DNA from 3 places in the Arthrobacter sp. PL16 genome. Region 2 is predicted to be linked to each of the others. Evidence: riboswitches for the same ligand, from Rfam matches in the RefSeq annotation. Region 2 holds a riboswitch; each other region holds the start of a gene.
What was found. A riboswitch is a leader RNA that binds a small molecule or an ion and turns the genes downstream of it on or off. The one in region 2 is predicted to bind thiamine pyrophosphate.
Positions count from the first base shown of each region.

Region 1 (9,579 bases), on a different contig from region 2:
TTCTGCTCGCGAGTCGGCCGGATGTACTCTGCGAGGCGCAGGTCGCTGCCGCGTGGACCTGCCAGCAGCTCGGCGCCGCCCATCATCGTGGGCTCCCAGTCGAAGACGACGCCGTCGCCCTCGCCGATCACCACGGTGTCGCCGGGTTTCGCGCCCGACTTGAACAGCTGCTCCTCGACACCGAGCTTGGCGAGGCGGTCGGCGAGGTAGCCCACGGCCTCGTCATTGGTGAAGTCGGTCTGCTTGACCCAGCGCTCGGGCTTCTCGCCGAGTACGCGGTAGAGCGGCAGTGCGTCCTTCTCCTCGTTGCGGATGCGGAAGGAGGCAGCGTTGACGCCGCGCGGACGCAGCACGGGGGGCGCTACCACGGGCGGTGCCGTCGCTACCGCCCTGCGGGCATCCTCGACGATCTCCGCCATGGCGAATCCGAGTTGACGGAGGCCCTCGTGGCTGGACGCCGACACCTCGAACACGCGGTAGCCGCGGGACTCGAGCTCGGGACGGACGAAGCCTGCCATGTCCTTGCCGTCGGGGACGTCCACCTTGTTCAGTGCGATCAGGCGGGGCCGCTCGTTGAGCGGGATGACGTCGCCGTCCGGTCCCGCGAAGCTCATGTCCACGGCATACTTCTCGAGCTCGCGCTCGATAATGGCCAGGTCGTTCAGCGGGTCGCGGTCCGCCTCCAGCGCTGCACAGTCGAGGACGTGCACGAGGGCCGCGCAGCGCTCGACGTGGCGCAGGAAGTGGTGCCCGAGACCCTTACCCTCGCTGGCGCCTTCGATGAGGCCCGGGACGTCGGCAATGGTGAAGCGGGTGGACCCGGCCTCGACGACGCCGAGGTTGGGCACGAGCGTGGTGAAGGGGTAGTCGGCGATCTTCGGCCGCGCCGCTGACATGGCAGCGATGAGGCTGGACTTGCCTGCAGACGGGAACCCGACGAGGGCGATGTCCGCGATGGACTTGAGTTCCAGGACGACGTCGCGCTCGTCCCCGGGAATGCCGAGGAGGGCGAAGCCGGGAGCCTTGCGCTTCGCGGAGGACAGCGCAGCATTGCCGAGCCCTCCCTGGCCGCCGGCGGCGGCCACGAATTCGGTGCCCTCGCCAACGAGGTCGGCCAGGACCTCGCCGTCCTTGGTCTTGACGACGGTGCCGTCCGGGACGGACAGGATCAGGGTCTCGCCACTCTTGCCGCCGCGCCAGTCACCCATCCCGTTGCCGCCGTTCGTGGCATGCCGGTGGGGCGCGTGGTGGAAGTCGAGGAGCGTCGTCGTCTGGTGGTCGACGCGAAGGATGACATCGCCGCCGTCGCCGCCGTTACCGCCGTCGGGCCCGCCGAGGGGCTTGAACTTCTCGCGATGGACGGAGACGCAGCCGTGGCCACCAGTGCCTCCGGATACGTGCAGGACTACGCGGTCAACGAAGCTCGCCACGTTGGTCTCCTTCTACAAATGCTTCACTGTGCCGGGTCTGGCCGGCTTAAAAGAAGGTGGGGCGAGCCGTAGAGACTCACCCCACCCGAATGCTTGGTGCACTGTTGCGCAGGCAGAACTACTCTGCTGCCGCGCCTACGATGTTGACGACCTTGCGACCGCGACGGGTACCGAATTCAACGGCACCTGCCTCGAGTGCGAACAGGGTGTCGTCGCCGCCGCGGCCGACATTGGCGCCCGGGTGGAAGTGGGTGCCGCGCTGGCGGACGATGATCTCGCCGGCCTTGACGACCTGGCCACCGAAGCGCTTGACGCCGAGGTACTGTGCGTTCGAATCGCGGCCGTTACGAGTGGAGCTTGCGCCCTTCTTATGTGCCATGAGTTATGCCTGCCTTCGCTGAAGTTTCGTACGTGACCGATCGTGAGTCCAAAGGGACTACGCGATGCCTGTGATTTTGACGCGGGTCAGTTCCGAACGGTGACCCTGGCGCTTCTTGTAGCCGGTCTTGTTCTTGAACTTCTGGATGACAATCTTCGGTCCACGAAGATTCTCGATGATCTCGGCAGTGACGGCGACCTTCTCGAGGTCCTCCGCTGCGGAGGTGATCTTGGCGCCGTCAACCAGAAGGAGGGCGGGAAGCTTGAACGTGCTTCCTGCCTTACCGGTGACGCGGTCAAGGGTAACTAGGTCTCCTACAGAAACCTTTTCTTGGCGGCCGCCTGCGCGGACAATCGCGTACACCACTTGGGAACTCACTTCTCTCGACGATCTGACTTCTGATGAAAAAACTCGGGTGCGTCTCGGCGGCGAGCCGTTGAAGGCTCATGGTGCCGGACCCGCTCTGTGCGACCAGAACACCGCAACCCTGGGGCTGCTCGTGTCCGGTGGACATCCTTCAGGGGAAACCCCATATGGTTGCCGCCGGACATGCCGGTTAACAGGCGGATGCACCGAAGATCCAGATTACGGCAGGACGGCGCCTTCCCGCAAATCCGCGGCGCGGAGCGACCCGGCCCGCATCCGAGAGGACCGGGCTGCGTCGAAGAAGTCCCGCTCGTAGACGGAGGACCAGTGGAACGCCCTCAGCATCGCGGCCCGTTCGGTGGGCGAAGCGCATCTGTGTGCGCGGTCGGCGACACGCTTCGCCTGCGCGGTCGCCTCGGCGAATCCAGGGTCCGCGTAGGTGGCGATCCACTGTGCGTAGGGATGGACACCGTCGGGACCACGCTCCACCCCTTCGTCCCGCACCTGTTCCTGCACGTAGTCCCCCACCACGGCGTAGAGCCAGAAGCAGGGAAGGACCGCGGCCACGAGCTCCGCATAGGAGCCCCGGGCGGCCGTTGCCATGAGGTGGTCGCAGTACGCGCGCGTGACCGGATCCGCCGAACCCTCGCCGAAACGCGTCCCGGCCTCCCTCGTGAGCCACGTCCGGTGCAGCTCCGCCTCGGTCTCCAGGCACGACGTCGCGGCCCGGAGCCAGAACAGCCGCTCGTCGTCAGCGGGCGCAAGGGCCGCTGTCCGGGCGAGGACGCCGGAGTACTCCCGGAGGTACAGGGCGTCCTGCTGCAGATAGTAGGCGAAGTCGGCAGGCCGCAGGCTGCCGTCGGTCAGCCCGGCAACAAAGGGAAGCCCGAGGACGTCCCTGCGGATCGCTGCGGTATCGCGCCACGCGAGGTCGGTGAAGAGCTGGTGATGGCGGGGCTCGGGCATCGAGTGGAAGTGGTGGACCGGGCCGCTGCCACGTCCCACATCCAGGGAACACGAGGACTCGAGCGCACCTTCGAGCCAGAACTTCGCCTCACGCACGGCCTCCGGCCAGTCGGCCGTGACCGCATAGCGCGTGGCGATGGCGGACGAGAGCGAGCATCCCGTCCCGTGTGCATTCTCGGTATCCACCCGCCGGCCGTCGACGACGACCGTCTGCTCTGGTTCACCCGGCCCCTGTGGACCAGGGATGAGGGCGTCGGGGCAGCGTTCGCCGGGAAGGTGCCCGCCCTTCACGAGGACGCGCGTCCCGAGGAGCGCGGCCAGCACCTCACCCTGGTGCAGGGCCTCGGGCCAGGAGGCCGCCGGCTCGGCACCCACGAGGACGGCGAGCTCCGCGATGTTGGGGGTGACGAGGGACGCGCGGGCGGCCAGGTCGACGACGGCCCGCACCGCGTCGTCGTCGAGCAGTCGGGCGCCGCTGGTGGCAACCATCACCGGATCGAGCACGACGACGGCCGGGAGCACGTCGTCGAGCCACTGGGCGACGCAGCGGGCGACGTCAGCGCTACCGAGCATTCCGATCTTCACGGCGTCGAGCGCGACGTCGTCGGAGACGGCGTCGAGTTGCCGGCGCAGGAACTCGACGGGCGGCGTGTGCACGCCCGTGACGCCGAGCGTGTTCTGGGCAGTCAGGGCCGTCACGACCGCCAACGCATAGCCGCCGTTGGCACTGATGCTCTTGATATCCGCCTGGATACCCGCCCCACCGCTGGGGTCCGATCCGGCGATGCTGAGGATGTTGGGGATCCTGGAGCCTGCGCTCCTCGATGTTCGGGCAGCTTCCATGTGTGACATCCCTCCGCTAGGCCTGAGGCGCAGCGCGCCCACTAGATCAGGTTCGACGGGTTTGATCTCAGCCCTGCATCCGGCAGGGCACCCCGTGTCACGGGCCAGCATAGCCCAGCCGCCCTCGGGGTGGAGGCCGCGCACGGGCGCCGCACGCGCGGGAGGGCCGGAGCCCTGGTGGACTCCGGCCCTCCCGACCGTCGTGTCCGGACCTGCCGGTGCGACGGCTGCAGCCCTACAGCTCCGAGGCCGGTACTCCGACGCCGAAGATCAGGGGCTCGGCCGCTGAGGCGTCGGGCGTACGGGCGGGCGCCTGGGCACGTGACACGTGCCGCGTGCCCGACGGTTCGGCGGCGTTGTCGGTGCCCTGCGTCTCGATGGCGGTGTCCGCCGCGCCCTGTGCGCTGCGGGCGACACGACGGCGCGGACGGCGAACCGGAGGCTCGACCGGTCCTGCCGCGGGCACGTTCTGCACCGAGGCCTGCGCCGGCCTCGAATTCCCCGTGCCTGCGGACTCGGCGGGGTGCTGGACAGCATCCTCGGGATGGGAGCCGGATTCAGGGACCGACACCCGATTGAATGCCTCGCTGAGGCTGTCGAGCGTCAGGCGGGTCGACGACGGTGCCTCCGCCTCCTCCTGCACGGCCTGGCGGCGGTTCTCCGCCCGGGGCAGCGTGACCGTCTCACCGTTGATGGTCAGCACGGCTTCCGTCACCTGGATGTCCGCCTGGGCTACCGCATGATCTGCCGGCTCCTCGTGGGCATGATGGGTCGCTGCCGCGATGCTCGCCAGGGCCGCACGCGCAGCCTCCGCCTTCGCGACGCGGTCAGGGCTGTCCGCCACGGGGGCGGGAGGCGGGGTCACGACGTCGTCCTGCTCCTGGCCACCCCGGCCGCGGTTCCGCTTGCGCTCGCTGCGCGAGAGCTTGTCCTGGCGGGACTGCTGCTGGTTGTCCGGCATGGGAGGGGAACCGCGGAATTCCACGGGCTCCATGTGGGTGACGACGCCACGGCCGGCACAGTGCTCGCAGTCCTCGCCGAAGACCTCCAGCAGGCCGGTGCCCATGCGCTTCCGCGTCATCTGGACGAGGCCCAGCGAGGTCACCTCGGCAACCTGGTGCTTGGTCCTGTCCCGTCCGAGGCATTCGACCAGGCGACGCAGGACGAGGTCGCGGTTCGCTTCCAGCACCATGTCGATGAAGTCGATCACGATGATGCCACCGATGTCGCGGAGTCGGAGTTGGCGGACGACCTCCTCTGCTGCCTCGAGGTTGTTCTTGGTGACGGTCTCCTCGAGGTTTCCGCCGCTGCCGGTGAACTTGCCGGTGTTGACGTCGACCACGGTCATGGCCTCGGTCCGGTCGATGACGAGGGAACCGCCCGACGGCAGGAAGACCTTGCGTTCGAGGGCCTTGGAGATCTGCTCGTCGATGCGCGACGCCGTGAAGATGTCCTCCTCACTGGTCCACTTCTCGAGCCTGCCCACGAGATCGGGCGCCACGTACATGACGTAGGCCTCGATGGTGTCCCAGGCGTCCTCACCCGAGACGACGAGCTTGGAGAAGTCTTCGTTGAAGACATCCCGGACCACCTTGATGGTGAGGTCGGGCTCGCCGTAGAGCAGTTCGGGGGCCAGCGTCTTGGTCGAGCCGGCCTTCCGTTCGATCTCCTCCCACTGAGCGCGAAGGCGGTTGATGTCGTGCGTCAGCTCCTCCTCGCTCGCGCCCTCCGCCGCGGTGCGGACGATCACGCCGGCGTTCTCGGGCAGGCGGTCCTTGAGGATGCGCTTGAGGCGGTTGCGCTCGACGTCGGGCAGCTTGCGGGAGATGCCCGTCATGGAACCGCCGGGGACGTACACGAGGTAGCGCCCGGGCAGGGAGATCTGGCTGGTCAGGCGGGCACCCTTGTGTCCCACGGGATCCTTGGTGACCTGCACGAGGACCGGATCACCGGACTTCAGCGCGAGCTCGATGCGACGCGGCTGCCCGTCGAGGCCCGCGGCGTCCCAGTTGACCTCACCGGCGTAGAGGACCGCGTTGCGGCCGCGTCCGATGTCGACGAAGGCCGCTTCCATGCTGGGGAGCACGTTCTGCACCTTACCGACGTACACGTTCCCGATCAGGGAGTCCTGCTGTGTCCTCGAGACGAAATGCTCCGCGAGGATACCGTCCTCGAGCACGCCGATCTGGATCCTGTCGTCGCTCTGGCGGACGATCATCTGGCGGTCCACTGATTCGCGGCGCGCGAGGAACTCGGCCTCGGTGATGACCTGCCGACGCCGGCCCGTGTCCCGGGATTCGCGGCGGCGCTGCTTCTTCGCCTCGAGGCGCGTGGACCCGCGCACGCTGGTCACGCCGTCGGAGGCGGGCTCGTTGGCCTGACGGGGAGCCCGAACACGCGTGACCGTGTTGGGTGGATCGTCGTCCTCGCCACCGGTCAGCTCGAGGTCCTGGTCGCCTCGGCGGCGGCGGCGCCGACGGCGCGACGTCACGCCTGCGGCATCCTCGGGGCCGTTCGTACCCGAGCCCTCGTCGGCGTCGTCCGCCCCGGACGCCGCGGCGTCGCCGGACTGGTTCGAGTTCGACTGGCCCTGGACCGACTGGCCGGCCTCGCCGCGGGTACGGTTCCGCGTGCGGCGGCTGCGGCGCGAACGGGGACCCGAATCCTCGGTCTCCCCTTCTTCCGTCGCCTCGTCCTGCGGTGCGGCGACCCTCACGGACGGGACGGTGACGGTACTGAGATCGGGAGCCTGGAACAGCAGCGACAGCGGTGATTCAGGAATCGCGAAGGGGTCGAAGCGGTTTGCGGCAGAATCTTCCGCGGATTCGTCCGTGGCCTCTCCGGCGGGCTCCTCGGCGGCCTTGTCAGCTGCGTCCGCGGCCGGAGCCGTCACGGCGGCAGGCGTCGACGAGGGTGCGCCGGGGTCGGTTGATGCCGCAGCGGGATCGGGACCTGCTGTGCCGGCTGAATCCTGGGATTCGGCACCCGCGGTCTCGACGGGCTCGGACGCCCGGCGGGTTCGGCTCCGGGTCGATGTCCTGCGTGCGCGAGCGGGCTTCTCCTCGGCCGCAGCGGACGCATCGGCGCTGCCGGCCGGGGCGTCCGTCGCCGTGGTCGAGCTCGCGACGGGGGTGGAATCGACGGGAACCTCGTCGGCCGCGACCGGAGTGGGCTCGACGACGCGGGCCGGCCCGGCCTCGGCCGAAGCAGCACGCCGGCGTGTGCGGGGAGCGCGGACGGCGGCGGGTGCCGTCGTGGACTGCTCTGCTGCTGCGCCGGTGGTGGCTTCGGCGGCTTCCGCCGTGGATCCGGTGCCCGGTTCTACAACCGCCTGTGCATCATCGGATACCGCATCGGTGGTGCCGGCTGTAGCTGGGGCGGTCTCGTCCGTCACGACGACGGGCTTGCGGGCGCGCGTGGCCCTCTTCCGGACGGGTGCAGCAGCAGCGTCGCTATCAGCGGTTGGTTCCGGCGCTTTCGGTGGTGCTCCCGCCGGCGCGCTCGCCGTGCGGCGCTTCCTCGGCGCCTTCGCCGGTGCGGCAGCCACCTGGGGTTCCTGGGTGGGAGCGGCTGCTTCCGCGACGTTCTGTTCGTTTCCCTGCTGTTCTGACTGATCCATGGGTCTCGCTCCAAACCCCTGCGGCACCGGCCACATTCCAGCGCCCGCCAGGGCGGTATGTCGGCCGGCCGCGGGCCCTTCGCCCGGCGGCTGACCGGAAGTCGTTGTCATGTCGTCCGAGGTCACACCGTCAAGGGGGTGCGGAATCACTCGGAGACCAGTGGCGCTTTTCCACCTCAGCCGCCCTTGCGGACGGTGGGTTCCTCCAGCGGATTCCGCCTACTTCCGCCGACGGGGCGGACTCGGTAGGGCAGAAGCATCGCTCGCGGAACGGAAGCCTGTCACTGGACCGGCGTGGGAATGTGGTTCCCCTGCCAGCCTTCGTCATTGTCTCACACCACCCCTTGGAAGGGCCTGCGGCGCGGCCTGGACCCGCTCGGCGTCGGGTTCGTTCCACGTTACATCGGAAGCGACCGGCGAAAGCCGCTTGCGATGGCTGGGACGGCCGGGACCGTCAGTGCTTCGGCAGCTGTCCCGTGACCGGCGCCGTTTCATCGGCCAGCGGGCGGGCGACCGGCACCTTCGTGCCCAGGACCTGAGCGACGACGTCGTGGGTGATTTTCTGCGCGGTCAGGCCGACCCGCTCGAGCACCTGGCTGCGGGACCCGTGGTCGAGGAACTCGACCGGCAGTCCGACCTCGTTGAGCGCGGTGTCGACCCCCGCGGACCGCATCTCCTGGCGGATGCGTGAACCGACACCGCCGGCCCGGACACCGTCCTCGATCACGATCACGATGCGGTGCTCGGCGGCGATGTCGATCACGGAGCGACGGACCGGCAGGAGCCAGCGCGGATCGATGACGGTGGAGCTGATGCCCTGCGCGCCGAGCCTGTTCGATACGTCGAGGGCGAGTTCACTCATCGCTCCCACGCTGATGATCAGGACGTCGTTGTGGCGGGAGCCGGCGGGCCTCCGGGAGAGGACGTCGACGCCGTCGCCGAGCCTCTCGACAGCTTCCACTTCCGCACCGACAGAACCCTTGGAATAGCGGACCACGCTCGGTGCGTCCGAAATGGCGACGGCTTCGCGCAGTTCCTCGCGCAGCCTGGACGCGTCACGCGGCGCAGCGAGGTGGAGGCCGGGCACAGCCTGCAGCAGGGCGAGGTCCCACATGCCGTGGTGGCTCGCGCCGTCCGGTCCCGTGACGCCCGACCGGTCGAGGACCACTGTCACGCCGGCCTTGTGCAGGGCGACATCCATCAGGAGCTGGTCGAAGGCACGGTTCAGGAAGGTCGCGTACAGGGCGATGACCGGATGGAGGCCGCCGAAGGCCATGCCGGCGGCACTCGTCAGGGCGTGCTGCTCCGCGATGCCGACGTCGAAGACGCGGTCGGGATGGCGGGCCGCGAAGCGGTGCAGGCCGACCGGGATGAGCATTGCGCCGGTGATGCCGACGATGTCGGGGCGCTCATCGGCGATGTCGGCGATCTCGTTCGCGAAGACCGACGTCCAGGACTGGTGGCCGGCGGCGTCGATGGGCTCACCGGTCTCCGGATCGATGATGCCGACAGCATGGAACTGGTCCGCCTCGTGGGCGCGTGCCGGCGCGTAGCCGTGCCCCTTCTCCGTGATGGCGTGGACGATCACCGGGCCCTCGTAGTTCTTGGCAAGGTGCAGTGCCTGTTCGACGGCGGACTGGTCATGGCCGTCGACCGGGCCTACGTACTTCATCCCGAGGTCCTCGAAGAGTCCCTGCGGGGCCCACCAGTCCTTGATGCCCTTCTTCATCGCGTGGAGGCTCTTGTAGCTGAATTCGCCGACGGTGCCACCGTTCTGCATGCGCAGCTTGACCCAGTCCAGCGTGCGCTCGTAGACGCGGTGCGTGCGGACGGAGTCGAGCGTGGGACGAAGTGAGGCGAGATAGTCGGCGACGCCGCCGATGGTCGGCGCGTACGAGCGGCCGTTGTCATTGACCACGATCACGACGCGGCGGCGCTTGTCCGCGGCGATGTTGTTCAGCGCTTCCCAGGCCATG
Region 1 is NZ_JAXCIC010000004.1:207,092-216,670, forward strand. It holds gene obgE (GTPase ObgE) at 1-1,430, opposite strand, end outside; gene rpmA (50S ribosomal protein L27) at 1,549-1,809, opposite strand; gene rplU (50S ribosomal protein L21) at 1,867-2,175, opposite strand; gene thiD (bifunctional hydroxymethylpyrimidine kinase/phosphomethylpyrimidine kinase) at 2,395-3,984, opposite strand; TPP riboswitch at 3,976-4,089, opposite strand; gene RCH21_RS10535 (Rne/Rng family ribonuclease) at 4,220-7,603, opposite strand; gene dxs (1-deoxy-D-xylulose-5-phosphate synthase) at 8,058-9,579, opposite strand, start outside.
Region 1: another riboswitch for thiamine pyrophosphate. It lies ahead of thiD (bifunctional hydroxymethylpyrimidine kinase/phosphomethylpyrimidine kinase); the one in region 2 lies ahead of RCH21_RS04685 (ECF transporter S component).

Region 2 (9,579 bases):
CGGGCAGCTCGGCGACGTACAGGGGTTTGATGCCGAGCCTGTCGCGGGCCAGGACGACGCAGCTGCGCCGCTCATCGACGATGGCGACGGCGAACATCCCGACCAGGTGGTCCACGAAATCCTCGCCCCAGCGTGCGTAGGCCTTCAGGATCACCTCTGTGTCACTGGTCGAGGAGAAGGTGAATTCCCCGCCCAGCTCTGCACGCAGCTGCGGATAGTTGTAGATACAGCCGTTGAAGACGATCGTGAGGCCGAGGTGCGGATCATGCATGGGCTGCGCACCTGCGTCCGAGAGGTCGATCACCGTCAAGCGGCGGTGACCGAGCGCCACCCAGCCGTTCGTCCAGCTGCCCTCCCCGTCCGGTCCGCGGACGTCCATCACCTCGACCATCCGCGCGACGGGGCCCTGATCGGCGGCGTGCCTGCGAAAGGCTATCTCTCCGGCAATTCCACACATCTGATCCACATCCTTCCTCTGGGTGCGATGGTCCCCACCAGCGACTGCATGCACTGTGCCTGCATGCCTGCTGCCGTCCGTCCGGACCCGTAGCGGTCGAGCACCTGATGCTGGTCCATACGTCAGGACCGGTTGCTGCGGCCGAAGCCGACGGTACCGGCCATGGCGTGCTGCCGGACATCCCTCGGCGCTGCTTCATGGCGTTCCGCGATGCCTCCTCCGGACAGGTTCGTGATGCGCACGGCGTCGCTGACGACATCGCTGAGGCTGCCCCGCATCAGCAGGGAGGCCCGCTGCCTACGGCATCCTGTTCCACGCGCAAGAAGCTGGCGCAGCAGTGACTCGGCGATCTCTGCGTCTCCCGTGTCCCTGAGTGCAGGGCGCACGTACTGGAGGAGCGCGAGTGCAACGGCGGACGCATCCTGCGGCTGACCACTGATCGGATGCAGGAGGTTGCCGTCCATGCCGAACCGGCTGGCCCGCCAGTATGTCAGCCGCAACACCGCTGCGGGCATGGGCCGCGGCGGGATGCCCTGCCGCCACTCACGCGCGGCCGTCTCGACCAACCCGCGTGTCAGCAGTGCCAGGAGGACGGCGTCGTCGGAATAGAGGCACACGTCACCGACGCGTATCTCGACGGTCGGATGATGGTGGCTCAGCCGCGCGTCGAAGTAGATCTGGCCGAGGTCGACCGGAACGCCGCACTCGAGGAGACCCTCGACCAGCGCATGGTAGTTCTCCGCCGTGCCGAAGATCTCCGATGGTCCTGCCATGGGCCACCGGCTCCATGCCTGCCACCGGTAGCTGGCGTAGCCGGTGTCCGTTCCGTTCCAGAACGGAGAGTTGCTGGACAGGGCGATCAGCACCGGCAGCCACACCCGGATCCTGTCGAGGACTGCCACAGCCTCGTCATCGTTGTCCACGCTGACGTGCACGTGGCACCCGCAGGTCAGCTGTTCCTTCGAGGTGATGGCGAACCGGTGGTCCATCTCCTCGTAGCGCGCGCCGTTCGTGCAGGCGGGCAGGGCGGGCAGTGGCGAGGTTGCGAGCGCCGCTGCCCGTGCTCCCGCGCGCACCGCCGCATCGTCGGCCATCGCCCTGCAGCGGACCACATCGACGGCGAGGTCGTGGACGTTGTCGTGCGGTCGGGTGCCGGTCTCGATCTGCTCCTGCTTGATCTCGCGGGTGATGCGGCTGTCCAGCCCCAGGTCGAACACCGCCTGGCCGAGGGGGAGGGGAGCGCCATCCGCCGCATCGACCAGGAGGAACTCCTCCTCCACTCCGAAAGTCCTCATCGCGAGGCCTTCTGGTCGGGGGAGAACGGACGGGATGCTGTGCAGGCCATGTAGTGGACAAGAGTGACCATCGGTGGCTCCTCATTGAGGCTGGCGACAGGCCGCTGCTGAACCTGATGTCGTCCGGCAACCATAAGCACGCTGATTACCTTCGGGCAACGCCAAAATGCACCCGTGGCAAGGGTGGCGGATCCCGGGTCGGAGCATCCTGCGCTGGTACCGATCTAAATCAGGGTTGTCGTCCTTCCCGAAGGAGATGGGGTGCCTGGTGCTCCAGCGTGGTCCGGAAGACCTGTGCCGCGTCCCCGGGCAGTGCTGCCGCCGCCACGAACCCGTCGGGCCGCACGAGGTACAGCATTCCCGACCGGAGCCGGGTGGCACCTGTGGTGGGGAAGGCGTGGAAGGGGAGTTCGAGACTCCCCGCTGCCGTCTCCGATCTCTCCAGGACAGCAGGATCCGCGGCGTACACGTGCACCTGCCAGATCGCAGGACGGAGCACCTCGAAATTGTCGCCGGTCCACGGCAGGCGGCGCCCGACGACGGCACCCCGGCGTCGTCCGTGGGCCGGACCGTCCATCCAGTAGTGGATGCGAACCTGGCCCAGATACCCGGCGAGGCGCCGTCCGACCGGCAGACGGGGGAAAAGGGCGACGGCGACCGGCAGCACGACCCGGGGCACGTACCTGCGCACGGCCATCACGACCCTGGAAGAGGATGTCAGGCCGCGGAACACCATGTCCGTCGTCGTGAGCAGGCGCACGGCTACGGGCCGTCGTTCCGCCTCGTAACGGTTGAGGAGGGTCTCGGGTGCGTGCCCGGCGACGACGTCGGCGAGCTTGAATGCGAGGTTGTGGGCGTCCTGCAGACCCGTGTTCATGCCCTGGGCGCCGACCGGCGAATGGACGTGCGCGGCGTCCCCGGCGAGGAACACGGACCCGATCCGGAAGTGCGCGGCGATCCGGTGGTGGATGCGGTAGCTGGAGAACCAGCGGTAGTCCTCGTAGGTGACGCCGAACGCCTCGGTCATCCGGCGCCGCGCGAAGTCCTCGGTGACCGACGGGGTGTCGTCGTCGCCCGCGGTACCGATGAGCCGCTGGCCGTTCCTGCCCGCGTCGTCGGGCCGCATGGGAAAGGCGAGGAGGAACTCCGTCGCTTCCTGGCGGATGTTGACGGAGGCGGGAGGAAGCCCGGTCACTCCCACCGCGTCGACGAGGTAGAACGTCTGCCTGCTCGTGGTGCCCTCGAAGGCGGTGCCGCACTGGGCCCGGACAAGCGACGACGCGCCGTCGCAACCGACTACGAACCGCGCGCGGAGTGAGGACGGCCCGGCTGGACCATCGAGGTGCGCGAGCACGCCGTCGTCCGCCTGATCCTGATCCAGGGATAGGAGCCGGTGGCCCCACCGGACCGAACCGCCGAGCGCCAGCAGATTGTCGACGAGGAGCCGCTCATTGGCGCTCTGCTCCAGCATGTGTATGCCGGGGTAGGGGGACAGCCCCCTGCCGAGCTCGCCCAGCGGGACCGGTGCGAAGGCCCTGCGCCCGAAACCCGGCCGCACGGAGTCGGCGTGCACGGACTCGGCCAGCACCCGCTCCGCGACGCCGAGCTGGTCGTAGATCTCCATGGACCGCGAGTGCACGCCCAGAGCGCGGGACTCCACCGTTGGGCCGTCCTTGCCGTCGATCAGCGCTACCCGGACGCCCAACTTCACCAGCCAGTTCGCGAGCATCAGGCCGGTGGGGCCGGCTCCTACCACCAGGACGTCGATGCTTCCGGCGTCATGCCGTTCGTCCTGCTTCGTCGCGGGTCTCGTTGCCGGTTCCATGGTCAGCGTTCAAGGATGGTGCACACACACGCGCGGTTGCCCTCTGCATCGGCGAGGACCGTGAATGACGGCGCCTCGGCGTCGTCGACCACGGTTCCCCCGGCAGCGACGGCGGCGGCGATGCGCGCGTCCGCAGCATCGTGGGGAAGCCAGACATCGAGGTGGAAGCGCTGTCGCGGCGTCTCGTGTGCATCGGTGTGCTGGAACCACAGGAGTGGGACGCGACCCGTGGGATCCGCGACATCATCGCCGTCGACCGCGCTCGCGTCACCCGTCAGCAATGCTGCCCAGAACGGTCCGATACCCGCCACATCCGCGGTATCCAGCGCGAGCTCGACGACGGCGGGTGCCGCCGGGTCCGAGGTGATGCCGCGCTCGGCGGCGAGGTTGCTGATACGCCGGGCGAGATCGACGTCGCGCTGTGTCACCCCCGAGGCATCGTGGCTGAGGAGCTTCACGTCCACATGAGGGTAGGTCAGGGAGATGTCGGGGTGGTGGTTCGCGTCCTCGGCGAGTTCGCCGATGGCCGAGACGAGCGCGAGGCCCGTGGTGAAGTCCCGTGTGAGGAAGCGGGCGTGCAGTGCCTGGGCGAGCCTGCGCCAGTCGCCGAGCCCGGCGTCGAGGATCTGCTGGGTGCTGAGGATGCTCATGCCGCCAGTATCGTCCGGCGTCGGCCTGGTGCAAAGGCCACAGGGGAGGCGGATGTGGTTCCCGCGCCCCCAGCTGTGATTTGACTCGCGTTGACCCATCGTTCAGGGTTTTAGGTCTGTCCTAGTCCTCCAACCCACGCGCCCGCGCCCGACTACCTTCCTGCGCGCGCTGAAGGAACCCATTCCCCATGCCTGAATCCGCATCAAAGGCGCCGTCCACGACGGACCGCGCCGCCGGTGAGTCCCATCGGTCGCCGCACCTCACCCGGGCGCTGAGCAACCGCCACATCCAACTGCTCGCCATCGGCGGAGCGATCGGGACCGGCCTCTTCATGGGCTCCGGGAAGACCATCTCGCTCGCCGGTCCGTCGGTCATCTTCGTGTACATGATCATCGGCTTCATGCTGTTCTTCGTCATGCGGGCCATGGGGGAGATCCTGCTCTCGAACCTCGAGTACAAGTCCTTCAGCGACTTCGCGGGAGACCTGCTCGGGCCATGGGCCGGCTTCTTCACAGGCTGGTCCTACTGGTTCTTCTGGGTCGTGACCGGCGTCGCCGATATCGTGGCCATCGCCGGCTACGTGGACCTCCTCGCTCCCGGCACGCCGCTCTGGATCCCGGCCCTCGCCACCCCCGTGGTGCTCCTGCTCCTGAACCTGCCCACCGTCAAGGCATTCGGCGAGGCCGAGTTCTGGTTCGCCATCATCAAGGTCGTCGCCATCTTGGCGCTGATCGTCACGGGCATCGTCATGATCGCCACGCGCTTCACCTCGCCAGGTGGCGCGGTCGCCGACATCGCAAACATCTGGAACGACGGCGGCATGTTCCCCCACGGACTGTTCGGCTTCATCCTCGGCTTCCAGATCGCGATCTTCGCGTTCGCGGGCATCGAACTCGTCGGCACCGCCGCCGCCGAGACGAAGGATCCGGAGAAGACGCTGCCGCGTGCCATCAACTCGATTCCCGTCCGTGTCCTCCTCTTCTACGTGGGAGCCCTCACCGTCATCATGGCGGTGAACCCGTGGCGCACCATCGATCCTGCGAACAGTCCCTTCATCGGCATGTTCGCGCTCGCCGGTCTCGGCATCGCCGCCGTCGTCGTGAACCTCGTCGTGCTCACCTCGGCCGCCTCCAGCGCCAACTCCGGCATCTACTCGACGTCGCGCATGGTGTACGGGCTCGCCCAGGACGGCAACGCACCGGACTCCTTCGGCAAACTGAGCTCGCGCAAAGTTCCACAGAACGCGCTGCTCTTCTCGTGCATCTTCCTGCTGGCCGGCCTGGTCCTGCTGTATTCGGGCGACTCCCTGATCGGCGCCTTCACCGTGGTCACGTCCGTCGCCTCGGTCCTGACGATGTTCGTCTGGTCCATGATCCTGATCAGCTACCTGGCGTTCCGCCGTCGCCGGCCGGAATTGCACGAGCAGTCCTCCTTCAAGATGCCCGGCTCCTCGTTCATGCCCTACGTGGTCCTTGCGTTCTTCCTGTTCATGCTCGTAGCGCTCGCGCAGGCGGATGACACGCGACTCGCACTGTTCGTGGCACCCATCTGGTTCGTCCTGCTCGGAGCTGCATGGCTCGTCAATCGCCGGACTCCGCTCCAGCAGGCACGCATCGAAGGGCACCGCGCCTCCCTGCGGGCCGAGCGCGCGCAGACGGTGGCGCAGCACTAGCAATGCCGGATGCCGGAGGACAGCCCTGTGTGGGCCGTCCTCCGGCGGCCCGCCGGCATGAACAGTGCGACGGGCGCATGAAAAAGGAGGAGCACCCTCAGGGGTGCTCCTCCTCGAGGTACTACGGCTCAGGTGAGGTCGCGTGTTTTCGAAAAGCGGTCGATCGCCTTCTGCGTGGAGCGGTTGGTGAGCACCTGGATGGTGGTGCTGACCGCTCCCGAGATGATGGCGAACACCAGTGCCGAACGCAGGGTGTTCTCCAGTCCGTCCTTGCTCTTCGGCGGCGCCTCGCCCGTGATCCTCTGCCACAGGAAGTCGACGAGCTTGGTGCCGACGAAGCCCGCACCCACGCTCATACCCACACCGAGCAGCTTGAACACTACGTTCATGGTTTCTCCTTCTCCTCCGATAGTCCTGCTCCTACCCTAGCCTCGAAGCACGGGCCTCCGCAGGGAGGAAGCGCACGGCGCCGGTAGCCACAGGTGTAGGATCGGGATCGCTCAACCAACTTACGACAGGGGAGCGCCGACCCGCAGCATGCTGCCGGATCGGGCGCTGAGAGTGCGGACCGCCGCAGACCCTCGAACCTGATCCGGCTAGTACCGGCGAAGGGAGTCGAGTTCTCAGAGTGCGAGGGTGCTGCTTCGGCAGCGGCCGGCACTATCCCCTCCTGTACCTCAGGAGGAAACACCATGGCATCATCTACCGCACTCAAGGGCACCTTTGCGCAGACCAACCAGTGGCGGGTCGTCGACATCGTGGTGGCCTCGGTCATCGCCGTCGCCGTCGGCGTCCTGTTCTTCGCCTGGTCTGCCGGCTACTCCGGCATCAGCCTGCTCACAGCGGCCTTCCCGCCGCTCGCCGGTCTCTACTCCGGCGGCTGGCTCATCGCCGGCGTACTCGGCGGTCTGATCATCCGCAAGCCCGGCGCGGCCGTCTACTGCGAGGTCCTCGCGGCAGCCGTATCGGCCCTCATCGGCACCCAGTTCGGCATCCTCGTCCTCGTGTCCGGGCTCATCCAGGGACTCGGCGCCGAACTGGTCTTCCTGCTGTTCCTGTACCGGAAGTGGAACCTGCCCGTGGCGCTGCTCGCCGGCCTCGTCGCAGGTCTCGCCCTCGCCATCAGCGAGAACATCATGTACAACGCACTCTGGACCATCGAGTTCAAGGTCCTGTACACGGTCTTCGCCGCCATCTCGGGCATCGTCATCGCTGGTCTGCTGTCCTGGCTGGCGATGCGCGGGCTTGCCAAAACCGGCGTCCTGTCCTCCTTCGCGGCCGGCCGTACGGCGGACGTGTGACACCAGCCCACACACCGGACCCGGCAGCCGTGCACGTCAGCGCGCGGGGCTGGGGCTGGCGCCACGCCGGCCGGAAGGCCTTCGCTGCGCGCCACCTCGACCTGGACATCCAGGCGGGCGAGCGCGTGCTGCTCCTCGGCGCGTCCGGTGCAGGGAAGTCGACGGTGCTGCACGCGCTGGCAGGGGTACTCGGGTCCAGCGACGAAGGTGAGCAGGAGGGCGAACTCCTGCTCGACGGCGCGCACCCCGCCACCGTGAGGGGCCGCGCAGGCCTCGTCCTGCAGGACCCGGAGACGCAGGTAGTCCTCGCACGGGTGGGCGACGAGGTGGCTTTCGCGGCCGAGAACCTCGCCGTACCCCGGGATGAGATCTGGCAGCGCGTGGAACGGGCGCTCGACGACGTCGGGCTGGACCTTCCGCTCGATCATCCGACCACCGCACTGTCGGGTGGCCAGAAGCAGCGGCTCGCGCTCGCGGCCGTCCTTGCCATGGAACCGGGGTTGCTCCTGCTCGACGAGCCCACCGCCAACCTTGACCCGGACGGCGTCCTCGAGGTTCGTGACGCCGTCGTCCGCGTCCTCGAGCGCACCGGGGCCACGCTCGTCGTCGTCGAGCACCGCGTTGCGGTGTGGGCCGACGTCGTCGACCGGGTGATCGTGCTCGACGCCGGGGGAGGAGTGCTCGCGGACGGCGCACCGGCCACGGTGCTGGTACAGGAGGCGACGCGGACACGGCTCGCGGAAGCGGGCGTGTGGGTGCCGGACTGGCAGCCCGCTGTCGGTGGGACCACGCCGGGCGCAGGCGGCGAAGTGCTGCTGTCCGCCACGGACATCACCGTTGCCCGCACGAAGCGTGGTCCCACTGCCGTCGGGCCCCTCGATCTCACGGTCCATGCGGCACACGCCCTCAGCATCACCGGGCCCAATGGTGCCGGGAAGTCGACGGCGGCACTGACGCTCGGGGGCCTGCTGCGCCCGCGGGCCGGAGGCGTGGAGGCGTCGCCGAGCCTGGCAGGATCGGCGGGCGCGGATCCGTTCCGCTGGCGCTCGTCGCAGCTCGTGCAGCGCATCGGCACGGTGTTCCAGGAGCCCGAGCACCAGTTCCTCACCGCGAGCGTCTTGGCTGAACTCGAGTTCGGCCCGCAGAGGGTCGGTGCTGCCGTGAATCCGGGGCGGACCGCCGAACTCGCCGAACGGCTCCGCCTCACCCACCTGCTGGGAGCCAATCCCTTCACCCTCTCCGGCGGGGAGAAGCGGCGCCTGTCCGTGGCGACGATGCTCGCTACCGCTCCGCGGATCCTCATCCTCGACGAGCCGACGTTCGGACAGGATGCCCTGACCTGGGCGGAGCTCGTGACCCTGCTACGGGAACTGATCGACGACGGAGTGGCCGTCCTGTCGGTGACCCATGACGCCGAGTTCATCGAGGCCCTGGGGGGTGCCACCCTGCACGTCTCCGGTGGAGCGGGACGGCTGGTGTCCCCGTGAGCACCGACTACCTGACTCCGGTCCTCACCGGCAGGACGCTCCTGCGGGCGAATCCCCTGTCGAAGCTGTTCGCCGCCGTCGCCATCACCCTCGCCCTGCTCGTGAGTATCGACTGGGTGAGCGCCGCGGTTGTCCTGGCCTGCGAGCTCGCGCTCATGCCGCTCCTGGGCATCAGTCTGTGGGGACTCGCCCGGCGGATCTGGCCACTCCTCATCGCCGCTGCGGTCGGCGCCTACGGAACCGCGCTGCTCGCCGAGAAGAGCGGCGGTGTCCTGGTCGATGCCGGGCCGTTCCTCTTCACCGAGGGCTCCGTCGCATCGGGCATCGCCGTCGGGCTGCGGAGCCTGGCGCTCGCGCTTCCCGGCATCTTCGTCCTGCTGACCACGGACCCCACGGACCTCGCCGACGCCCTCGCACAGAAGCTGCACCTGCCGCACCGGTTCGTCCTCGGCGGGCTGGCGTCCCTGCGGCTCGTGGGGCTGCTCGTGGAGCAGTGGCAATCGCTGGGGCTCGCGCGGCATGCACGGGGAATCGGCTCGGACGGATCGCTGGTCGCGCGGACCCGCAACCTGCTGGGGCAGTCCTTCGGTCTGATCGTGCAGGCCATCCGTCGAGCCACCCGGCTGGCGACGGCGATGGAGGCTCGCGGTTTCGGGGGCGATACGCGCACGTGGGCGCGTGAGAGTACGTTCTCGGGCCTCGACGCCGTCGTCGCCGTCGTCGGACTCCTGATCGCAGTGGGCGCCGTGACGGCGGCCGTCCTCGCCGGGACATGGAACTTCATCCTGTCCTGACCGGCTCGGGGACCGGTCGGACGCAGAGAAGTGGCCGGACGCAGAGAAGTGGCCGGACACGGAGAAGTCGCCGGACGCGGAACGGCCGCGACAGGTT
Region 2 is NZ_JAXCIC010000002.1:202,039-211,617, forward strand. It holds gene RCH21_RS04655 (N-acetylglutaminylglutamine amidotransferase) at 1-457, opposite strand, end outside; gene RCH21_RS04660 (carboxylate-amine ligase) at 580-1,752, opposite strand; gene RCH21_RS04665 (FAD-dependent monooxygenase) at 1,982-3,577, opposite strand; gene RCH21_RS04670 (4a-hydroxytetrahydrobiopterin dehydratase) at 3,580-4,227, opposite strand; gene cycA (D-serine/D-alanine/glycine transporter) at 4,416-5,900, shown strand; gene RCH21_RS04680 (DUF4235 domain-containing protein) at 6,029-6,289, opposite strand; TPP riboswitch at 6,407-6,531, shown strand; gene RCH21_RS04685 (ECF transporter S component) at 6,593-7,201, shown strand; gene RCH21_RS04690 (ABC transporter ATP-binding protein) at 7,198-8,688, shown strand; gene RCH21_RS04695 (energy-coupling factor transporter transmembrane component T family protein) at 8,685-9,482, shown strand.

Region 3 (9,579 bases), 510 kb from region 2:
CGGCGTCCAGAATCACCGCGCTGACGCTGTGGGCGTTTCTTATTGTTCGGCGTTGCCTGCGGGAGCCGGTGCAGATTTCGTCAGCCTACCTGCCGAACAAGGTCATCGGAAGAACACATTTGAATGCATTCGGGGCGGCCCTTCCGACCTTCGAGCATTCCATTCCAGCAGCAGGAGCGCGAGCAGAAAGCTACTGCTTATCTCGATCGTCAGGCCTTCTCACGCACCGGCCTGAGCGGCCGAGGAGGGCGAGCAATACCTGGCCGAGGTCGGGAGGAGGGCCGTGTAGGCCGAGGACGGCGTCCGTCAGGGAGGACTCGAGTGATTCGTACCGATTCCGGAATTGGAAGGATGCGCATTGTCTTGAACCCGACGTGATTAAGATAGGGCACCTACTGAACAGAATCGTCAGTAGGTGCCCTGTTGTTGCGGGGACAGGATTTGAACCTGTGACCTCTGGGTTATGAGCCCAGCGAGCTACCGAACTGCTCCACCCCGCGGCGCATGGTCGACACTACGGGCCGCACGGTGAATACACCAATCAGAGGCACCCTGGGACATGGAGCCTCGCGTTTCCCGCTCCGCTGACCGAGCACGATCAGCGCTCATCTCACTCGCAAGGAGCAAGTGACTTCTCCCCCGCTGAATGGCCGAGTCAGCAGTGAAGGGGCACCCTTGGTCAGGGGTCAGGCGGGCTGTGGCACGCGTTCGAAGGAGTTGACCGGCTTGGTAAGCCCATAGTGTTCGCGCAGTGTGCGTCCCGTATATTCGGTCCGGAACAGCCCGCGGTTCTGGAGGATGGGGACCACCTGATCCACAAAGATGTCCAGTCCGGACGGTAATACCGGCGGCATGATATTAAATCCGTCAGCTGCCCCGACTTCGAACCAGCTCTGAATCGCATCTGCAACCTGCTCGGGAGTGCCGGAGATGGTGCGGTGCCCTCTCCCTCCCCCGAGCCGACCAATGAGCTGGCGAACGGTGAGCCGTTCACTACGGGCAAGGTTCACGATCAGGGTGTACCGGCTTTTGGAACCCTCGATCTGGTCCTCCGGGGGCAGGTCGGCCGGCAACTCGCGATCCAGTTCCAGCGATTCGGGTGTAACCCGAAGAACTCCGGCGAGCTGCCTGCGGGCGTGCTCAGGCAGAATCAGCCCATCGAGCTCCTGTTCGAGCCGCCGCGCTTCGGCTTCTGTGGGTCCGATGACGGGAACGATGCCTGGCAGGATCTTGATCGAGTCCGGATTTCGGCCTGCCGCCGTCGTCCGCTGTTTGAGGTCGGCGTAGAAGTCCTGCGCGTCGGAAAGGGTCTGGTGCGCTGTGAATACCGCCTCCGCGTACCGGGCTGCGAAGGCCTTTCCGTTCTCGGATGACCCGGCCTGGACGATGACGGGGCGTCCCTGGACGGATCTCGGTACATCCAGGGCGCCCTCGACCTGGAAGTACCGGCCCTCATGGTTGACCGGGTGAACGCGGTTGCTGTCAGCCCATACTCCTGTGGCCTTATCTGCGATCACTGCCTCGTCTTCCCAGCTGTCCCAGAGTCTCCTGGCCACATCCAGGAACTCCGCCGCCCGTTCGTACCGCTCCGAATGCGCAGGCTGCCCGGCCAGGGAGAAGTTCCTGGCGGCGGCGTCTCCCGCCGTGGTGACGACGTTCCACCCTGTCCTGCCGCCGCTGATGTGGTCCACCGAGGCTAAGCGACGCGTCAGGTTGTACGGCTCGTTGTACGTGGTGGACGCGGTGGCGATCAGTCCGATCCGCTCCGTGACGGCGGCGATGGCCGCGAGCAGCACCGTGGGTTCGAGGCTTCCGTAGGGACGCTGCGCCACGTTTCCGTGCAACACCGGCGAATCGGCGAAGAAGATCGAATCCAGCTTCCCACGCTCGGCCGTCCGCGCCAGGCGCTGGAAATGTGCCACGTCCGTACCGGCAGAACTGTTGCTCTGCGGCAGGCGCCACGATGCCTCGTGATGGCCGGTACTCATGAGGAAGGCGTTGAGGTGTAGCTGCCGTGGTCCGCTGCCACACGCGCTCACTGTCGGGCTCCCGCGCCGGCGGCCGCTGTATCCGGGACAGCTACGGTCTCGGAGTAAGTGGAAGAGTCGCCCTTGATGGACGTGCTGCTGCGGCCGTCCACGCCCCGGGGGATATCGCCGGCGATGGTTACGCGGTTCAGCGTGCGGGGCTGGCCATCGTAGTTGTCCGGCGCATAGTGCTGAGTGATGCGGTTGTCGAAGAGCACCAGCTGGTTCGGCTCCCAGTTCACCCGAACCACGTTCTCCGGGCGGGTCACGTAAGCCTGCAGGAGGCGCAGAATGTCCTTGGACTCGGTGTTGGACAGTCCGACGATCCGCAGGCGCTGGGCGAAACCGCCGATGAACAAACCACGTTCTCCGGTGAGGGGATGCACCCGAACCACGGGGTGGGCCGTTTCGAAGTGGATGCGGGTGAACTCCTTGCGGCGTTCCTCGGCGTTGGCGTGTTCCAGGTTCTTGGGCACCGAGTAGTCATAGTCGTTGGTGTGGGTAGCCCACAGAGTGTCGGCGAAGTTCCGCAGCTCCTCCGGCAGATCCTGGTAGGCACCGGTGGAGGAAGCGATGAGCGTCTCCCCGCCGTAGGCCGGGAGCGTGATGCTGCGGAGCGTGGAAGCCTGGGGCGGGTTGACCACGAACGTGACGTCCGTGTGCCAGTTATTGGCACTGCCGTTTTCGCTGTCCACCGGGAGCACCGCGGGCTTGCCGTGCACGGACGCCACCGTCGGGTGGGCGTTGGTGAGCGGACCGAAGCGGCCGGCAAAGCGAACCTGCGCGTCGTCGTCGAGCACGTTTGCCTCCCGGAAGACGAGGGCTTTGTGGACGTTCAGGGCTTCCCGGAGCTGTGCGATGGTGTCGTCGCTGAGATCCGCGCTGAGGTCGAGACCGCGGATTTCTGCTCCAATGCGGGATCCCAGCTTCGTGAACTTGAGCCTGGTTTCAATGGCGATGGTCATGGTTCGTTTCCTTTGCAGTTCATCGGTCGGTTCGGTTCGGTTCGGTTGAAAGGGTGTGAAGGTGCCTAGTCGGTCCCGGAGCCGACGGCGGTGCGCCAGCGGGAGAAGTGCCGTTCCAGCGACACCAGCAGCAAGTTCACCAGCAGGCCCAGCACGGAGACTGTCAGGATGCCGGCGTACATGTCCGGGATGAGGAAGCTCATCTGCGAATTCACGATCAGGTAGCCCAGCCCGGCCTTGGCGCCCACCATCTCGGCCGCGATCAGCACCAGGATGGACGATGTTCCGGCCATCCTGATTCCCGTGAAGATGGTGGGGACTGCCGACGGCAGGATCACCTTCTGGAAGAGCCGGAAGCTGTTCAGCCCCAGGGACTTTGCGGCCCGAATCAGCAGGGGGTCCACGGTCCGGACACCGGCAATGGTGTTGAGCAGGACCGGGAAGAATGCGGCGTAGGCCACGATGGTGATCTTGGATTCCTCGCCGATGCCCAGCAACAGGGTGAACACCGGGAGCAGCGCCAACGTTGCTGTGTTGCGGAAGAGCTCGAGCAGTGGGTTCAGGAAGGAATTCAACCAGCCGTACCAGGCGATCAGGAGTCCCAGTACGACGGCGGACACCACCGCGATCCCGAATCCGGACACAGAGCGGGTCAGGCTGGCCTGCAGATGGCTCTGTAACTGGCCGGATTCAACCAGGTTGGCGCCTGCCGCCAGCACGTCGTGGAGCGGGGGGAGGAAGACCCGGGTAGACGGGCTCGCCAGGTATTGCGGGCCGAATTCCCAGAGGGCAAAGAACAGGACGACGGCCAGGGATTTCCAGCCCGCACGGCCGCCGTATCCGGCGAGGGCGGACAGCCGACCGGTCTTTCGCCGGATTTCCTGGCTGGACGGTCCGACGGCGGAGGCGGCCTCGGGCAGTCGGGTTAGCACAGCTGTCATGAGGCGGCGCTCCTTTCGAGAGGTTGTTCATCGGGGGCGGTGCCATCCGGGAGGATTTTCCGGTGCCCGGAGTCCTGGGCTAGGCGAACCTCTTCGCGCAGGAGGGACCAGACCTGGTGCCGGTGTTCCACAAAGGCGGGATGCGAGCGGATGTCCGCGTCGCCGTGGCGGTCGGGGATGTTGATGTCGATGATTTTCTTGAGCTTGCCCGGGCGGGCACTCAGCACTGCCACGCGCTGGCCGAGGTAGACCGCTTCATCGATCCCGTGGGTGATGAACACGATTGTCTTTCCCGTGGCTTTCCAGATCCTCAGGAGCTCGTCCTGGAGCTGTTCGCGTGTCTGTGCATCCAATGCGGCGAAGGGCTCGTCCATCAACAGAACGTCCGGCTCGTAGGCGAGGCTTCTGGCGATGGCTACCCGCTGTTTCATACCGCCGGAGAGCTCGTGCGGGTACCGGTCCTCGAATCCAGCGAGGCCGACCAGATCGAGGAACTCGCTGGCCTTCGCCGCCCGTTCCTTCCTGGCCAGGCCCGCGTTTTCCAGGCCGATGGAAACATTGGCTGAGGCCGTACGCCAGGGGAACAGCGCGTACTGCTGGAAAACGACGGCGCGGTCGTGGCCGGGCCCTGTCACTTCCCGGCCGTCCACGAGAACCTGTCCCGAGGTTGGGCGGGAAAGCCCGGCCAGCAGGTCCAACAGGGTGGTCTTGCCTGAGCCGCTGGGACCTACCAGGGTGAGGAATTCGCCGGTGGCCACGTCCAGGGTGAGGTCATGAAGGGCTGTGAGGACGGACGGTGCAGCCTGGCGCCGGATACTCCTGCCGGCACCTTTGCCCTGACGGACCGTAAATTCCTTGGTGACGTTCCGGAGGCTGATCTTGGGTGTCATTTCTGCCCTCTCGAGCTCGATGCCGACGCGGATGTTTCCAGCAGGTTGAACTCGTTGGTGTAGAGCTTGTTGGTGTCCAGGTCACCGTCGATGATTCCCGCGGACTTCAGGTAATCGGCCCAGCGGGTGAAGTCCTGGTCCTGGATCCGGCCCCCCGGCGATGCCACACCCACGCTCTTCCAATACTTCAGTGCCTCCGTGCTCTCGTTACGGTCCCGCTTGGCAATGATTTCCTCGAACATGGCGATTACCTGCTCCCGCGGTGTGGTGCGTTCCCACTCGATCGCCTTGGCGACTCCAGTGACCACGGTGCGGCTGGTTTTCGGATTTTTCTCGAGGAAGTCCTTCCGCAGGACGTACTGGCCGGCGTCGAACGGCCCACCGATCACGCCGATGTCGGTGAAAAGGGCACTGATTCCTCCTTCGGCCAGCGCCCGGTCCTGAAGCACCCCGCCCAAAGTCCCAACGTCCACCTGTTTTTTGCGGAGGGCGACTTCCGTTTCGTTCGGCGGGACCACCACGAGCTGGACCTGCTTGATTTCCTCAGGCGTCAAACCACCGTTCTTCAGGTGCGTGGTGATGACCGCTTCGTGGTGGGCGCCCAGAGTGTTCACGGCGATCTTCCTACCGATCAGGTCCCGCGCGGTCTTGATGGTGTTCCCCTCCTCCACGTAGTACCCCGTGAAGGTGTCCTCGTCCTCGCCGTAGTAGTTGATGACGGCCTGAACGGGAGCGCCCGCCTCGATCAGCTTGATCACGGCACCGGTGAACGCCCCCCCCCGATGTCCGTCTGGTCCGTGGCCACGGACTGGATGCTCTGCGGCCCGCTCGTGGTGTTACTCACCCACTCGAGCTTCACGTCCTCCAGATATCCAAGCTCCTCGGCCACTTCCAAGAGGGCAACGGTATTCGGCGAACCCTGGTAGCGAACGGTTTTCACTTCAGCGCTGGCATCGATCCCGGCCGACCGCGCCGTTGCAGCACCCCCACAACCGGACAGCACCAGTGAGACTGCCATGGCAGCTGCCACGCCTGCGGCGGGGATAGTTCGTGCGGGCAGGAATCGATCTTTCATGATGGTGGATCTTTCTGCAGATCAGGCCTGGATCCGGGCCGGCTGGCTCGTGGAACCCACTAGAGCAGAGAACGATCACCGGCAGAAGACACCTGAAACAGCGCGAAACCACACGCAATGCCGGGACATCCTGGGCAACAGGAGACCCCGCTGCGTCGTCAGCGGACGCGGTGGCGCACCTGGCTACACAGCGCGAAATCTCGGGTAACCCGGCGTAAGGCATACAGGCAACGCGTCGTCATCACCGTTCACAGTGCGACGCAGAGGGCACGGCTGCACAACAGTCCCTGGAGATCCCTCGCCGTGCTCATTCGAGCTGTCGAAGCTCGTGGTGTCACATTGTCGAGCCGCCGCCGTTGGCCGCTCGACCTCCGCGCGGAGCTATTCGCATCGCTACCGCAACCATGTGACCGTCGCCGGTCCGCGCCACTCGAACACCTGTGCCCTGAAGGCCTGCTCCATACGGGCTAGGGTCCCGGGCCCCCGCTAAGCCGCTCTGGTGGCAGGGGGTTCCGTGCCTGGGTCTAAGACAGGGGCGGAAGCGCTGATTTCCTGGGTCTAAGAAAGCGGCGGAAGCGCTGATTTCCTGGGTCTAAGAAAGCGGCGGAAGCGCTGATTTGAGGGATTCAGCCGCGGAGCACGGGTCATTGGCTTCTGTGATGGCTCGTACGACGACGACTCGGCGGGCTCCTGCTTCGATGACGTGGCCGATGGTGGCGTGATCTATTCCGCCGATGGCAAACCAGGCACGCTGAGAGCCGGTTTCGGTCGTGCGTGCTGCTGCGTAATCCACTAGTTCGAGCCCCGCGGCAGCACGTCCGGGCTTTGTGGGGGTGGCCCAGACAGGACCGGCGCAGAAGTAGTCCAGTTCGTCGATGGCCATGGCAGCGTCGACGTGGGCCGGAGTGTGGGTGGAGAGACCGATCACTGGATGGGGGCCCATCAGGTGCCGCGCGGCAGGTAGGGATACATCGTCCTGCCCCACATGTAAGACGTGCGCGCCACTGAGAAGGGCGATATCGGCCCTGTCATTGGCCGAGAATAGTTTGCCGTGCCGTTGCGCAGCTGCGCTGAGAACATCCAAGCAGGCAAGTTCCTCGGCTGCCTCGATGTTCTTGTCACGGAGTTGGATGATGTCCACGCCTCCTCTGTATGCGGCGTCGACGAAATCGGCGAAGTCGCCTTTTCCTTTCCGCGAATCAGTGCACAGATACAGCTGCGCACTGGCAAGTCTCTGCCTGTACAGGGCTGCCGTATTGCTCGTGGACGACGCTCCACCATCCGACGGATTCGACAGGAAGGGAGCCATACCCGCATTGGAAGCCATGCGCCTTAGACTAATGGCTCCACGGGAGCCCGAGTTTCGGCAGTAGCACCACGCTGACCTCATCAGGGCTGAGAGGGCGTCCGACGCCGACCGTATGAACCTGAACCGGTTGATCCCGGCGTAGGAAGGACCCCTGTGACTCTGAAGAACCCGGACCGCACCTGCCATACCGTCGTCGTCGGTGCGGGCATCGTCGGATTGGCCATCGGCTGGGAGGCCAGCCGCCGCGGCCACCGGGTCACCCTGGTAGATCCCGCGCCCGCTTCCGGAGCGACCCATGCTGCAGCCGGGATGCTGGCCCCCGTCAGTGAGCTTCATTACCAGGAGGAATCCCTACTGGACCTGACCCTGCCCTCAGCCCGGATCTACCAAGAATTCACCAAAGAGTTGGAAACTGCTTCCGGTGTCGGAACCGGTTACCAGCGGACACCGACACTGATCGTGGCCATAGACGCAGCGGACCGGCGGGCCCTGACCGACCTGTGCTCCGTGCAGGTGGGCCTTGGGCTCGAGGTCGAGGAACTCACGACCGGCCGGGCGCGGCGTTTGGAGCCGCTGCTGGGTCCGCAACTGACCGGCGCATGCCTGGTTCCCGGGGATCATCAGGTGGATCCCCGGGCACTGGCTGCAGCCCTTCAAGCAGCATTGGCAAAGAACCCATCGGTGCGCTCGGTGCCGGTTCCAGTTTCCGCGGTCATCCACGGCGATGCTGCTGACTCCACTGCTGTAACCGGTGTGCTGCTGGAGGACGGAGAGCGGATCAACGCGGATGAGGTCATCCTGGCCAACGGAATCGGCACGAAGGACATCGCCGGCCTACCGGCGGGGCTACGGCTACCCTTGCGCCCGGTGTACGGGGACATCCTCCGAATGCGCGTTCCCGAACATCTCAGACCGCTCGTAACCTCGACGGTCCGCGGACTGGTCCGCGGCTCACCTGTCTATGTGGTGCCTCGGCAGGACGGGACGGTGGTGATCGGCGCCACTCAACGCGAAAACGGGTCCGCCGGTCTCTCTGCCGGCGGTGTGTATGAGCTGTTACGGGATGCGCAGGTGCTGATCCCCGCCGTCGCGGAGCTGGAACTGCTGGAAGCCCTCTGCCGGCCCCGACCCGGGACCCCAGACAATGCACCTCTGCTCGGCCGGTGCACGAACCCGGACGGTTCCGACGTGCGCGGGCTTGTTATCGCCACCGGCTTCTTCCGACACGGAGTACTACTGGCACCGATTACTGCTCACCTCTGCGCTGACCTGATCACCCGGAAAACACCGCAGACCGACATCAAGCGATTTCGGCCCGGCCGGTTCAGCTCTTCAGTGCACGTGCCTGAAAACTCTCGGCACAGGGCTTCGCGCCACAACAGTTCCCCTGCAACGGTAAGGACCACCACATGAGCTACACACTGAATGGGCGGGCCCGGGACACTGTGCCGGTTTCCACCCTCAAGCATCTGGTCGCCGAAATCACCGGGCGGGAACTGAGCGATACCGGGCAGCCCCTGGATGAGCGGCGACTGGGGGTAGCGGTCGCGGTCAACGCCGAGGTCGTACCCCGTCACCGGTGGGCCGGAGTAACCATCAACGACGGTGACGACATCGAAGTTCTGACCGCCGTCCAGGGAGGATGAGACGATGCCTGACAACGACGCGTTAGAGATCGACGGGGTTGCCTTTACCTCGCGGCTGATCATGGGGACCGGCGGAGCGCCGAGCCTGGAAGGTCTGGGGGCGGCACTGGCCGCATCGGAGACGGAACTGACAACCGTGGCGCTACGGCGCTACACCGCGGAGGCCGGCAGTTCGCTCTTCGAACTACTCGATGAGCAAGGGATCCGGATCCTCCCGAACACCGCGGGGTGTTTCACTGCCCGTGAGGCGGTCATGACCGCTGAGATGGCGCGGGAGGCACTGGCAACGGACTGGGTAAAACTGGAAGTCATCGCCGACGAACAGACCCTGCTACCGGATGCGCTGGAACTTGTCGAGGCTACCGAAACGCTCGTAAGGAAAGGCTTCAAGGTCTTCGCCTACACCAACGACGATCCCGTTCTTGCCCGACGGCTGGAACAAATCGGAGCAGCAGCCGTGATGCCATTGGGATCGCCCATCGGAACGGGACTAGGCATCCTCAACCCCCACAACATAGAACTCATCGCCTCGAGGGCAACAGTTCCGGTAGTCCTCGATGCAGGGATCGGTACCGCATCCGACGCCGCCCTCGCCATGGAACTGGGCTGCGATGCGGTTCTGCTCGCCACAGCAGTAACCAGAGCACAAGACCCAACAAGAATGGCGACAGCCTTCAAGCACGCCGTCATCGCCGGCAGGCTCGCTTCGCAAGCCGGCCGGATACC
Region 3 is NZ_JAXCIC010000002.1:716,828-726,406, reverse strand. It holds tRNA gene RCH21_RS07125 (tRNA-Met) at 427-500, opposite strand; gene RCH21_RS07120 (LLM class flavin-dependent oxidoreductase) at 687-2,039, opposite strand; gene RCH21_RS07115 (TauD/TfdA dioxygenase family protein) at 2,036-2,992, opposite strand; gene RCH21_RS07110 (ABC transporter permease) at 3,058-3,933, opposite strand; gene RCH21_RS07105 (ABC transporter ATP-binding protein) at 3,930-4,823, opposite strand; gene RCH21_RS07100 (ABC transporter substrate-binding protein) at 4,820-5,581, opposite strand; gene RCH21_RS07095 (hypothetical protein) at 5,578-5,898, opposite strand; gene thiE (thiamine phosphate synthase) at 6,491-7,225, opposite strand; TPP riboswitch at 7,237-7,369, shown strand; gene thiO (glycine oxidase ThiO) at 7,361-8,620, shown strand; gene thiS (sulfur carrier protein ThiS) at 8,617-8,853, shown strand; gene RCH21_RS07075 (thiazole synthase) at 8,858-9,579, shown strand, end outside.
Region 3: another riboswitch for thiamine pyrophosphate. It lies ahead of thiO (glycine oxidase ThiO); the one in region 2 lies ahead of RCH21_RS04685 (ECF transporter S component).